One region of the Mesorhizobium sp. M1182 genome, then DNA from elsewhere that is predicted to be linked to it. Evidence: predicted binding sites of a transcription regulator. Region 1 holds the regulator's gene; each other region holds the start of a gene.
What was found. Region 1 encodes HrcA, which represses chaperone genes, less so after heat shock. Its sites were predicted from a motif close to GTTAGCACTCNCNNNNNGNGAGTGCTAAC; they were not measured.

Region 1 (4,202 bases):
TAGCCGGTCCTAGCGTCACGGTTCCACGAACCATGCATGGCGACGAAGGCGTCACCCTGATAATCCGCCGGGAAGTTCTTGCCGTCGTAGAAGGCTATATTCATCGGCGCCGAATGCGCCTGCATCAATACATCGGGGACAGTGGCCTTGCCGGCGAGGTCTGGCCGCTCGCCCTGATGGCGCGGATCCTCGTTATTGCCGATGTAGTACCAAGGCCAACCATAGAATCCGCCGTCCTTGACCACCGTTGCAAATTCGAACGGCACATTGTCGCCGAGTTCGTCGCGCTCATTGACGACGCACCACAATGCGCCGGTGGCGGGCTGCACGGTCATGCCCGTACAGTTGCGCAGGCCAGTGGCGACAGTTCGGGGATTTTTCCCATCCGGGTCAAAGGCGAGCACATCGGCACGGCCGTCCTCGGAGCCCCAGGCCGCCCCGAGCGGCTTTGATTTGGCCCAGGCGTCGAGACCGCTATCCGGCTCCTTGCCTATATCCTCGGCTACATTCGAGGCGGAGCCAACCGACAAATAAAGCGTTTTGCCGTCCTGCGAGAAGGCGATGTCGCGGGTCGTGTGACCACCCGACGGGATTTGGGCGACAATGGTTTCTGGTTTACCGGATGTCTTCAGGTCGCCATCGCGATAGGGGAAGCGGACGATGCTGTCGCTGTTCGCGACATAAACCCATTGCGGTTTGTCTCCTGGCGGATAGAAGGCGATGCCGTAGGGATAATTGAGCCCCTTGGCGAAGATCGCTTTCTCGATGGGCCTGGCGCTGCCCTCGGCGAGACGATAGACGCGTATTTGGTCGGCATGGCTGTTGGCAACAAACAGGTCGCCATTCGGAGCGACGCGCACGACACGTGGATTGACGATGCCGGATGCGATCATTTCAGCCGAAAAGCCCGACGGCAATTCTGGCTTGGCGCTTTCGGGCCGTTCCGCCACGCCGGCGCCGTTCGAAGCGGATTGGGCGGGGTCGGCTGCCGGCATGTCTCGCGGCCCAATCAGGCGTCGGACGCCAGGCCTGTCGGCGTGCCAATCGCCAAACGCGGCTTCGCCTTTGAGCACATTCTGGTCCGCCTGCTGGGCGGCTGCCGGTGTCGCAACAAGGAGGGCAGCGGCCAAGGCCGCAAAGCCGCCAGGTCGGATCATCAACGTCCTCCGGGATTCGCCTCGAACAGGGGCAAACGGCATCAGGCATTGATCGTTCCAAGCGGCCGTCCAGCACACGAGGATTTGAAGCCGAACCCGTTCAGTTGCCAGAGGCGTAAAAGTCGTCGTCGAGGCGCTTTTCCAGCGCGACCAGATCGGCCGGCAGCGGTAAACCCATCGCCCGCATCTCTTGCAGCTTCTCGCGCAACTGCTCTTGTACCTCGTGCTGATCCTCTGGCTGGTTGATCATTTCTTCGAGCAGCAGACTGATCTGGGCCTTGAACGATTCCAGCGCCATTCTTTTCTCCTCCTTGCGGCAGGCCCGCGGCGGCTCCTAGCTCAGCATGCGCGAAATCAGCTGCGCCGTATAGTCGACCATCGGTACTATGCGCGCATAATTCAGCCGCGTCGGCCCGATGACGCCGAGCGCACCGACGACACGCGCGTCCTTGTCGCGATAGGGTGCCACCACCAGCGAGGAGCCAGACAGCGAAAACAGCTTGTTTTCCGAACCGATGAATATGCGCACGCCTGGGCCTGCCTCGGCGAGGTCGAGAAGCTGGATCAGCCCATCCTGCGTCTCCAGATCCTCAAACAGATGCCGCAGCAATTCTATGTCGGCCTGGGCAGTGACGTTTTCCAGGAGATTGGCGCGACCGCGCACGATAAGCCGCCCAGGCACGCCGCTTTCAGCGCCTGCCCAGACCGCCAGGCCCTTCTCGACCAGATCCTGCGACAGCGTGTCGAGGGCCGCCCTGGTCTCTTCCTTGATGCGGGCGATCTCGACCCGCGCCTCGGCCAGGGTGCGACCGCGGATATGGGCGTTGAGGAAGTTAGAGGCTTCGTGCAATTGCGAGATGGTGATGCCGGCGGGCAGATCGATGACGCGATTTTCGACGTCGCCGTTCTGCGAGACCAGCACGGCCAGCGCCTTGGTCGGCTCGAGCTGGATGAATTCGATGTGCTTAAGCGCCGCCTCATTCTTGGCGGCGAGCACGAGGCCGGCGCCGCGCGACATGCCGGACAGCATCTGGCTGGCCTCGGTCAGCATATGCTCCAGCGTCGCGCCCGAGCCGGAGGCGCGCACCTGGGCCTCGATGGTGCGGCGCTCCTCGTCGGAGAGGTCACCAAGTTCCATGAAAGCATCGACGAAGAAGCGCAGGCCTGCCTGGGTCGGCAGCCGGCCAGCCGAAATGTGCGGCGCATAGATCAGGCCGAGATGCTCAAGGTCGCTCATCACGTTGCGGATGGTGGCCGGCGACAGCGACGACGGCAGGATGCGCGACAGGCTGCGCGAACCGACCGGCTCGCCATCCCTCAAATAGGAATCGACGATGCGCCGGAAGATGTCGCGCGAACGCATGTCGAGCGATTGAAGCGCGGGCGATTGCAGCGCGTGCGAGGGGAGCACGTGCGACTGCAAACCGGGATCGACTGCCTTTGTCATTTCGAGCCAAAACCTCCGCCCCGAAGATATAGACTTCCGCGGTGTCGGCGCAACCGGTCCATTTTCCTTTGCGCCTCACGCCCCGTGCGGCTACAAGCCGGCCAAGATTCCCCGGCCAAGACTCCGAAGAAAGAAGCCTGAATGCGCCCTTCCAAACGCCAATTCGACGAAATGCGCCCCATCTCCTTCGAGCGCGGCGTCTCCAAGCATGCGGAAGGCTCGTGCCTGGTGAAGTTCGGCGACACGCATGTGCTGTGTACGGCCAGCCTGGAGGAAAAGGTGCCGGGCTGGATGCGCAACTCCGGCAAGGGCTGGGTGACGGCGGAATACGGCATGCTGCCGCGTTCGACCGGCGAGCGCATGCGCCGCGAGGCTTCGTCCGGCAAACAAGGCGGCCGCACGCTGGAAATCCAGCGGCTGATCGGCCGCTCCCTGCGCGCCGTGGTCAATCTGCAGGCGCTCGGCGAGCAGCAGATCACCGTCGACTGCGACGTGATCCAGGCCGACGGCGGCACGCGCACCGCTTCGATCACCGGCGGCTGGGTGGCGCTCTACGACTGCCTGCGCTGGATGGAAGCCCGCCAGATGGCGAGCCTGAGCAAGGTGCTGAAGGATCACGTTGCGGCAATCTCCTGCGGAATCCATGATGGCCAGCCGGTCATCGACCTCGACTACATCGAGGATTCCTCGGCCGGCACCGACGCCAATTTCGTCATGACCGGCAAGGGCGGCATCGTCGAGATCCAAGGCACGGCCGAGGGCGAGCCGTTCTCGGAAGAGCAGTTCGCGGCGCTGATGGGGCTCGCCAAGAAAGGCATTCAGCGCCTGGTCAGCTTGCAGCAAATGGCGGTGGCTTAGCTGCGGTCCAATATTGATGAGATTGGCGATCCTGTGACTCCTTCCGCAATCCTGGAATCAGCACTCTACGTGACCGACCTTGCTGCCGCGGAACGGTTCTATTCGGGCGTGCTCGGGCTCGATCTGCTCGGTAAGGTCGATGGCAGGCATCTCTTCTTCCGCTGCGGCGACGGCGTGCTGCTTATCTTCAATGCCGAGGCCACCAAAGTGCCGCCGCGGGCCGACGCCAAGCTGCCCGTGCCGCCGCATGGCGCGGTCGGCCAGGGCCATCTTTGCTTCGCCGCAAGCGCGGATGAAATCCCACGCTGGAAAGCGCATCTTGAGGCGAAGAAAATCGCCATCGAAAGCGAGTTCGAGTGGCCGCAAGGCGGCCGCTCGATCTATATTCGCGATCCCTCCGGCAATTCGATCGAATTCGCCGAGCCACGAATTTGGGGCATCTGATGCATTCGCCAACTATTCATTCGCTTGATGGGCATAAGATCATCGTCGCAAGCCACAACGCCGGCAAATTGCGAGAATTCGCCGATCTGATGGCGCCATTCGGCATTGAAGCGAAGTCCGCAAAGGAATACGGCCTGCCGGAACCGGACGAGACCGGCACCACTTTCGAGGAGAACGCCCTCATAAAAGCCTTGGCCGCCGCCAAGGCCACTGGATTGCCGGCGCTGTCGGACGATTCCGGCCTGTGTGTCGATGCGCTCGACGGCGCACCCGGCGTCTACACCGCCAACTGGGCT
Region 2 (4,202 bases), on a different contig from region 1:
AAGTCCATGCCGCCACCGCCGGGCATGGCCGGCGCGGCAGCTTCCTTCTTCGGCTTCTCGGCCACCATCGCCTCGGTCGTCACCAGCAGGCCGGCAACGGAGGCGGCACCCTGCAGGGCAGTGCGCACGACCTTGGCCGGGTCGATGACGCCTTGACTGTAGAGGTCGCCGAACTCGTTGGTCTGCGCGTTCCAGCCATAGCCGAAGTCGGTCGTCTCGCGCAGCTTGCCGACGATGATCGAACCTTCGGCGCCGGCATTCTCGGCGATCTGGCGCACCGGCGCTTCGATGGCGCGACGCACGATGTCGACACCGGTCTTCTGATCGGGATTGTCGACGACGACATTATCGAGCGCCTTCGCCGCTCTCAGCAGCGCCACGCCGCCGCCGGGCAGGATGCCCTCCTCAACCGCCGCGCGTGTGGCGTGCATGGCGTCGTCGACGCGATCCTTGCGCTCCTTGACCTCGATCTCGGTCGAGCCGCCGACACGGATGACGGCGACGCCGCCGGCGAGCTTGGCCAGCCGCTCCTGCAGCTTTTCGCGGTCGTAGTCGGAGGTGGTTTCCTCGATCTGCGCCTTGATCTGGCTGATGCGCGCATGGATTTCATCCTTGCGGCCGGCGCCGTCGACGATGGTGGTGTTCTCCTTCTCGATCAGCACCTTCTTGGCGCGGCCGAGCATCTCCAGTGTGACGTTCTCGAGCTTGATGCCGAGGTCCTCCGAGATCGCCGTGCCGCCGGTCAGGATGGCAATATCCTCCAGCATGGCCTTGCGGCGATCGCCGAAGCCCGGTGCCTTGACGGCCGCGACCTTAAGGCCGCCGCGCAGCTTGTTGACGACCAGCGTCGCCAGCGCCTCGCCCTCGACGTCCTCGGCGATGATCAACAGCGGCTTGCCGGATTGCACGGCGGCTTCGAGCACAGGAAGCATGGCCTGCAGGTTGGACAGCTTCTTCTCGTGGATCAGCACATAGGGTTCTTCGAGTTCGACGCGCATCTTATCCTGATTGGTGATGAAATAGGGCGAGAGGTAGCCACGGTCGAACTGCATGCCTTCGACCACTTCCAACTCGGTCTCAGCGGTCTTCGCTTCCTCGACAGTGATGACACCCTCATTGCCAACCTTTTCCATCGCCTCTGCGAGGAAGCGGCCGATCTCGGCATCGCCATTGGCAGAGATGGCGCCGACCTGAGCGATTTCGTCGTTCCTGGTCACCTTGCGGGCATTGGATTTCAGGTCGGCGACCACGGCGTCGACCGCCTTGTCGATGCCGCGCTTCAAATCCATCGGGTTCATGCCGGCAGCGACCGCCTTGGCCCCTTCCCTGACAATGGCCTGAGCAAGAATCGTCGCGGTCGTGGTGCCATCGCCTGCGGTGTCGCTGGTCTTCGAAGCAACTTCGCGGACCATCTGAGCGCCCATGTTCTCGAACTTGTCCTCGAGCTCGATCTCTTTTGCCACCGTCACGCCGTCCTTGGTGATGCGCGGCGCGCCGAACGATTTGTCGAAGACAACGTTGCGGCCCTTGGGACCGAGCGTCACCTTCACCGCATTGGCAAGCATATCGACACCGCGTAACATCTTCTCGCGGGCTTCGGTATGAAATTTCACATCTTTGGCAGCCATTGGAACACTCCTCGATAGGCAGCTTTTCGTTGACTGGAATGCTTGTTCAGGCCCCGCTCAGGCAGCCCTCTTCATCTCGCCCGTGGCTTCGATCACGCCCAGCACGTCGCTCTCTTTCATGATGAGCAGATCCTCGCCATTGAGCTTGATCTCGGTGCCGGACCATTTGCCGAACAAAATGCGGTCGCCGACCTTGACGTCGAGCGGCTGCAATTGGCCGCTGTCGTCGCGCGCGCCCGGACCGGCGGCAATGACCTCGCCCTCCTGCGGCTTCTCCTTGGCGGTGTCGGGGATGATGATGCCGCCCGCGGTCTTTTCGTCGACCTCGATGCGGCGGACCAGGATGCGGTCATGCAATGGACGGAACGCCATGTCGTTCTCCTCTCGGGACAAACAGATCTTCGAACATCCTCCTGACCGCACCGGCAATATCGGCCCGGCACGGGGTGCGCGATCTCTTCTTCAGGCATCGCGCGCATACGAACTAGTCGCGCTTTTTTCAGCTTTCAAGAGGATCATGCAAAAATTTTAGCACTCGACACCTGAGAGTGCCAATACGCTGTAATTGTTCGCACATTCGCCGTTTCCGGCGCGATGACCCGGCCGGATTTCCAAATCTGTCCGTCTCCTGAGCCGCTTGCCGGCGGCTGGAACCTATGTGGAAGGCGAGGCGTTTTGCAGACCGAGGTTCATTGGGAAAGGAAGGATTGCATGACCAGCAGGGACTTTCAGCTCCAGATGCAAGGGTTTGGCCTCACCACGGCGGAGATCCACTACCGCCTGCCCGATCATCGAAGCCTGCTTCAGCTCTATATCTGGCAGGAATACGATATCGCCCCTGATTTCCCGACGCTGAAGCATTTCCTCGATTTCTGGGAGCGCGAGATCGAAGGCCCGCTGCATTCGGTGCGCGTGGCTCATCACCGTCTGATCCAACCGTCCGAATGGCGGGCCGTAAATGGCATTATCACCGTCCACTGAGGAGCAAGCCGATCTGCCGCCAGACAGCAAACAAAGTGCCTCCGAAGCGGGGGAGAGGGGTAGCTGACTCTCCCCCACTTTGTTTTGGATCTCACAATATCGGAGGGCGTCCGGACTAGCCGGCGTGGTCGACAGGCTTGCGGGCCGCTGCGAGCAATCCAGCCTTGCGCGCCGCCCTGACGAAGGCCTTGCGCGCATCACGCGCGGTGCGCCAGCCGTCGAGCGCGTCGCGGCAGGTCCGATAGGCGGCGCGCCAGCTCCGGCCGCGTGCACGGTCCGGCCACTGCTGGCGCATGCATTCGATGGCTTCCCAACTGCTGGCGACCTTGCGCTCGCTGGATTGGAATTTCAACGTGATCGGCTCGGCGAAGCGGACGTCGTCCATCACTTCCTCCTTGTTTTCTGATCGTCTTCTTGTTTGAGCAAGCAACGTTATGCTGGCGGCACCGGCGGCCGGCCGGCGCCGCTGAAGGACATGGTTCGTCCCTTTGCGCGGTTCAAGAGCATCGCGGCAGCAGCCGGTTATTCCTCCTCGTCCGGCCCTTGCAGCAGTTCGATCAGCGTCGCTACCCTTGCCGTCGGCAGCGGTCGGCCCTCGTTCACCAGCGCCTCGTCGGCGGCGATCCAGGCCAGGGCCTCGCGCAATTCCTGGACCGTCCCGTCCGTCGCCGCAATGTCGGCGATCACGGCTTCGTCGACCGGGCCCAGCACAGAAATGATCTCGTCGCGTGTCATGGTCAGCTCCATCTGCGAGTGCCGGGAACGGGCCCGGCAACACAAGAAATCTGGATCTTGACCTGCTGCAGACAATAACCGGCCGGGGAAGTCAGCGTTGGCAATTGAAACCAACAGGCAATCTCCTGCCGGACATCTCCCCACTTGTGGCGAGATTGGCAGCCTCGCCGAACCGACCGAAAACCGGCCCGAAAAACCGGCAACGCGAGAGCCACCGGGTCTTGACTTGCGGCGGACAATAACCAGATCGAAGGCACCGGTCGCCGAAATGGGGCCGGCGGAACCAGGGAGCGCCAGCTCTTTGGCGCCCCTCGTATCTATGTTGCTCGATGGAGGATGTAGCTATGAGAACCGCATTCGACTTTTCCCCGCTCTATCGGTCGAGCATCGGCTTCGACCGCGTCTTCAACCTGCTGGAAAATGCTCCGCAGGCCTTCGACGCCTGGCCGCCCTATGACATCGCGCGCAGCGGCGAGAACAACTACCGCGTCACCATCGCCGTAGCCGGGTTTTCCGAGGACGACCTCGAAATCACTCATGAACCCAACCTCCTGATTGTCTCCGGCCAGCACAAGGAGCCGGACAACACGGAGTATCTGCATCATGGCCTCGCCACACGGCCCTTTACCCGCCGTTTCGAGCTTGCCGATCACGTCAAGGTCGCAGGCGCCTCGCTCGACAACGGCCTGCTCAGCATCGATCTGGTACGTGAGGTGCCAGAGGAGATGAAGCCTCGGCGCATCGCCATCGCGACCGATGTCGCCTCGCCGAAGACCGGGCCGAAGGTCGCGCAGGGCGAAGCAAACAAGCAGGCTGCCTGAATGCACCAGTCGAGAAAGGAGACTATGCAATGGCTAT
Region 3 (4,202 bases), on a different contig from region 1:
AGGCCGAGCCATTTGTGAAGCGGGCGGTCGATGGATCTGCGCCTCGCGATTGCCTGCCGTTGCCTGGTTGATCTGGGCGGCATAATCCGAGAGCAAACGCTGCAACCGCGGTTCGAATTGCGCGAAGTTGAACCGGACTTCATCCGCCGTCAGGAACTGATGCGTTGCGCCGGGAAAGCCGGCGACCATCACAAGGTCGCCTTCCTTGACGCCTTCACAGGCTATGGGCAGCCAACTCTTCGGCCGGTAAGGCACATTGTCGCGCGCATATGGCCGGGAGGAACCATCAGGAGCGACATAGGCGCGATAAAAGCCGAAGTCGCCTGTGTGGCGCGGCCACATCCAATTGTCCGTTTCGCCGCCGAAGGTTACCGATGCCGAGCGCGGGCGCATAGACAAGGCGCACGTCCTCGATTTCGAGCTTCTGCTGGAGATAGTAGGAGGCGCCGCCATAATAGGCCCCTACGTCGCAGCGGCGATTGGGCTGTCCTTCACATGCGGCGATCAGGGCCTTGCGGTTCGTGGCGAGCCGCTCATAGCGGGCAAACTCATTCAGCTTGTCCGAGACGCCCTTGAGCATTTCGGCGGTCACATCCCGCACGTCCTCGATCACATAGATTCGGCTGCCTGGCGCCGCGGGCAATTCTTCACCCAGGGCTCTTCGCCAGAAAGCCGTCTGTGAGATAGTCCTGGCCCTCCTTGCTGTGGTATTGGATGGATTCGAACACGCAGTGATGATTGGTTGCGACCAGCCCTTGTGGACTGATGAACGAGGCGGAGCATCCGCCCAGTGATACGATCGCGTGAGCGGGTCAGCGTCCAGACGGCCCAGGTGGGCGGGATCGATCTGGAGCCCATCCGCGCGCATGGCCGCGCCCACTTCCGCAGTCTGGCCCGGCATCCACATACCTTCGTCCGCCGACGTAGCCGTGACCGTCCAGAGCAAGGCGATGGCAGTTGCTTTGGCCAAACATTTCAAATTCGAGTTCATGCTGACTGTCGCTGTCATCTTGCCTCCTGTTCTCCGCAGATTGGATTGGTGACTATCGGGATGGCCGGAGTCCTGGCGCCCGCGCGGCGGCCAACACCGTAAGACCGAGTGGACCCGTTAACCGCAAGAGTCCTGATGGCGCTCACCTCTCATATTTGTCGCGCGCCAACGTTTGCGGATCACCCGCTGCACCGATCGTGCCAAATGAATAAGGCTTCAATTACAAATGGTGAGCCTCCCCATCCATGTCCTATCTCCGACGTCTTTCACGTAAAAGGCTCGGTGCTTCCACGCTCGTTTGCTCTTCGCCCGTCCCTCTTCCGTCTTGACTAGCAGGAGCCTACGGCCTATCTCACTGCCGCGTTAGCACTCGCTTCTGGTGAGTGCTAACCACGCTCCGGCAACGGAGAACCGTTCAACATCCGCACCAGGGAAATCCAAAATGGCAAAGTCGAATTTCCGGCCACTGCATGACCGCGTGGTCGTTCGCCGCGTCGAATCCGAATCCAAGACCGCGGGCGGGATCATCATCCCCGATACGGCTAAGGAAAAGCCGCAGGAAGGCGAGATCATCGCCGTCGGTTCCGGCGCCCGCGACGAAGCCGGCAAGCTCGTCCCGCTGGACGTCAAGGCCGGCGACCGCATCCTGTTCGGCAAGTGGTCGGGCACCGAAGTCAAGCTCAATGGCGAAGACCTTCTGATCATGAAGGAAGCGGACATCATGGGCGTCATCGGCTGACACGCCGCCTTTCATCCGCACCATCCAATCTGAATTTCGGGCGAAATGCCCAGGAGTAAAAAATGGCTGCCAAAGACGTAAAATTCTCCCGCGACGCTCGCGAGCGCATGCTGCGCGGCGTCAACATCCTCGCCGACGCGGTGAAGGTCACGCTCGGCCCCAAGGGCCGCAACGTCGTCATCGACAAGTCGTTCGGCGCACCGCGCATCACCAAGGACGGCGTCACTGTCGCCAAGGAAATCGAGCTTGAGGACAAGTTCGAGAACATGGGCGCGCAGATGGTCCGCGAAGTTGCTTCGAAGACCAACGACATCGCCGGCGACGGCACCACGACCGCGACCGTTCTGGCACAGTCGATCGTCCAGGAAGGCCACAAGTCGGTTGCCGCCGGCATGAACCCGATGGACCTCAAGCGCGGCATCGACCTCGCCGTCGCCGACGTCGTCGCGACGCTGATCAAGAACGCCAAGAAGATCAAGACCTCGGAAGAGGTTGCCCAGGTCGGCACCATCGCCGGCAATGGCGACGTGTCGGTCGGCTCGATGATCGCGGAAGCGATGCAGAAGGTCGGCAATGAGGGCGTCATCACCGTCGAGGAAGCAAAGACCGCCGAGACCGAGCTCGAAGTGGTCGAAGGCATGCAGTTCGACCGCGGCTATCTCTCGCCCTACTTCGTCACCAACGCCGAAAAGATGGTTGCGGATCTGGAAGACGCCTACATCCTTCTCCACGAGAAGAAGCTCTCCAACCTGCAGGCCATGCTGCCGATCCTCGAGGCTGTCGTGCAGACCTCGAAGCCGCTGGTCATCATCTCGGAAGACGTCGAAGGCGAGGCCCTGGCCACGCTGGTCGTCAACAAGCTGCGTGGCGGCCTGAAGATCGCTGCCGTCAAGGCGCCGGGCTTCGGTGATCGCCGCAAGGCCATGCTGGAAGACATCGCTATCCTCACCGGTGGCCAGGTCATTTCCGAAGACCTCGGCATCAAGCTCGAGAATGTCGGCCTCAACATGCTCGGCCGCGCCAAGAAGGTGTCGATCTCCAAGGAGAACACCACCATCGTCGACGGCGCCGGCAAGAAGGAAGAGATCCAGGGCCGCGTCGCCCAGATCAAGCAGCAGATCGAGGAGACCACCTCGGACTACGACAAGGAGAAGCTGCAGGAACGTCTCGCCAAGCTGGCGGGCGGCGTTGCCGTCATCCGCGTCGGCGGTGCGACCGAAGTGGAAGTCAAGGAAAAGAAGGACCGCGTCGATGACGCCCTCAACGCGACCCGTGCGGCCGTCGAAGAAGGCATCGTTCCCGGCGGCGGCGTCGCATTGCTGCGCGCTTCGCTGGCCATCACCGTCACCGGCGCCAACTCCGACCAGACCGCCGGCATCAGCATCGTGCGTCGCGCGCTGCAGGCTCCGGCCCGTCAGATCGCGGCCAACGCCGGTGCGGAAGCATCGATCGTCGCCGGCAAGATCCTCGAGAACAAAGGCGCGACCTTCGGCTACAACGCCCAGACCGGCGAATATGGCGACATGATCGCCATGGGTATCGTCGATCCGGTCAAGGTTGTGCGTACGGCTCTGCAGGACGCGGCTTCGGTCGCCGGCCTGCTGGTCACCACCGAAGCCATGATCGCGGAGGCTCCGAAGAAGGAGTCCGCTGGCGGCGGCATGCCGGCTGGTATGCCCGGCGGTGGCATGGGCGGCATGGGCGGTATGGATTTCTAATTCAGCCAATCTCGCAAGCTTACGGAAAGGGCGGCAGCGATGCCGCCCTTTTGTGTGTGCCGAGCATGATCGACAGCTTTAGACGTGCAAGTCCTCTACCCAGCCTGATGGCGGCGAAGCGCAATGGCGTCGTCGTGAGACGGGGTCTGGCCGTGTCCTTTCGTTCAGCCGCTGGTCGAAACTCACGATGATCGTGCTGCCTTCCGCCGTGCCGTCGATCTTTACAGGGCTGCGAGAAGGCCTTGCTAACGGCTGGCAGACCCTGGTTGCGGTAGAACTCATCGCATCGTTCGAAGGGCTCCGATACCTGATGGCCTATGGTCGTCAGCTCTTTCAATTGGAACTCGTCTTTCGGCCATGATCGTGGTCGGCCTGAGCGGATTGGTGATCCACGGCCTGCTCACGCTTGCCGAAAACTATCTGCAACGCTGGCGTCCGGAGACCCCACGATCAGCCTGATCACGATTGCAGGTCGGGATAGGCTGTCGCGGCGCTTCCATCGCACCGCCGGCCTTCCGCTTCATCGGCCGACATCTGCGGCCGCTTGCGGTGCTGATGGCGCTGCTCGCGATTTGGGAGTTGCTCGCCCATGCCGGCGCTGCTGACCCACGTTTTCTACCGCGGCTGGAAGAGGTGGCGGCCCGCGGCATGGCAGAGTTCAGCCGAGGTGGCCTCGGCTCCAATCTTCTGGTGAGCCTGGAACGTGACCTGATCGGTTTCGTGTGTGGCAGTGTGGCGGAATCGCGCTTGGTCT

Region 2: a site for HrcA is predicted at 2,156-2,184, ahead of NKH33_RS14505 (co-chaperone GroES). Genes of this name have one in related genera too.
Region 3: a site for HrcA is predicted at 1,354-1,382, ahead of groES (co-chaperone GroES). Genes of this name have one in related genera too.

Annotation. Positions count from the first base shown of each region.
Region 1 is NZ_JAMYMD010000025.1:48,754-52,955, reverse strand. It holds gene NKH33_RS24125 (PQQ-dependent sugar dehydrogenase) at 1-1,157, opposite strand, end outside; gene NKH33_RS24120 (hypothetical protein) at 1,258-1,455, opposite strand; gene hrcA (heat-inducible transcriptional repressor HrcA) at 1,492-2,604, opposite strand; gene rph (ribonuclease PH) at 2,746-3,462, shown strand; gene NKH33_RS24105 (VOC family protein) at 3,496-3,906, shown strand; gene rdgB (RdgB/HAM1 family non-canonical purine NTP pyrophosphatase) at 3,921-4,202, shown strand, end outside.
Region 2 is NZ_JAMYMD010000010.1:44,019-48,220, forward strand. It holds gene groL (chaperonin GroEL) at 1-1,628, opposite strand, end outside; gene NKH33_RS14505 (co-chaperone GroES) at 1,686-2,000, opposite strand; gene NKH33_RS14510 (usg protein) at 2,340-2,609, shown strand; gene NKH33_RS14515 (DUF982 domain-containing protein) at 2,725-2,994, opposite strand; gene NKH33_RS14520 (hypothetical protein) at 3,132-3,344, opposite strand; gene NKH33_RS14525 (Hsp20 family protein) at 3,689-4,165, shown strand; gene NKH33_RS14530 (Hsp20/alpha crystallin family protein) at 4,195-4,202, shown strand, end outside.
Region 3 is NZ_JAMYMD010000024.1:22,239-26,440, forward strand. It holds gene NKH33_RS23480 (S46 family peptidase) at 1-393, opposite strand, end outside; gene NKH33_RS33285 (S46 family peptidase) at 287-1,009, opposite strand; gene groES (co-chaperone GroES) at 1,434-1,730, shown strand; gene groL (chaperonin GroEL) at 1,793-3,448, shown strand; partial or broken gene NKH33_RS23505 (ABC transporter permease subunit) at 3,612-3,809, shown strand; gene NKH33_RS23510 (ABC transporter permease family protein) at 3,914-4,202, shown strand, end outside.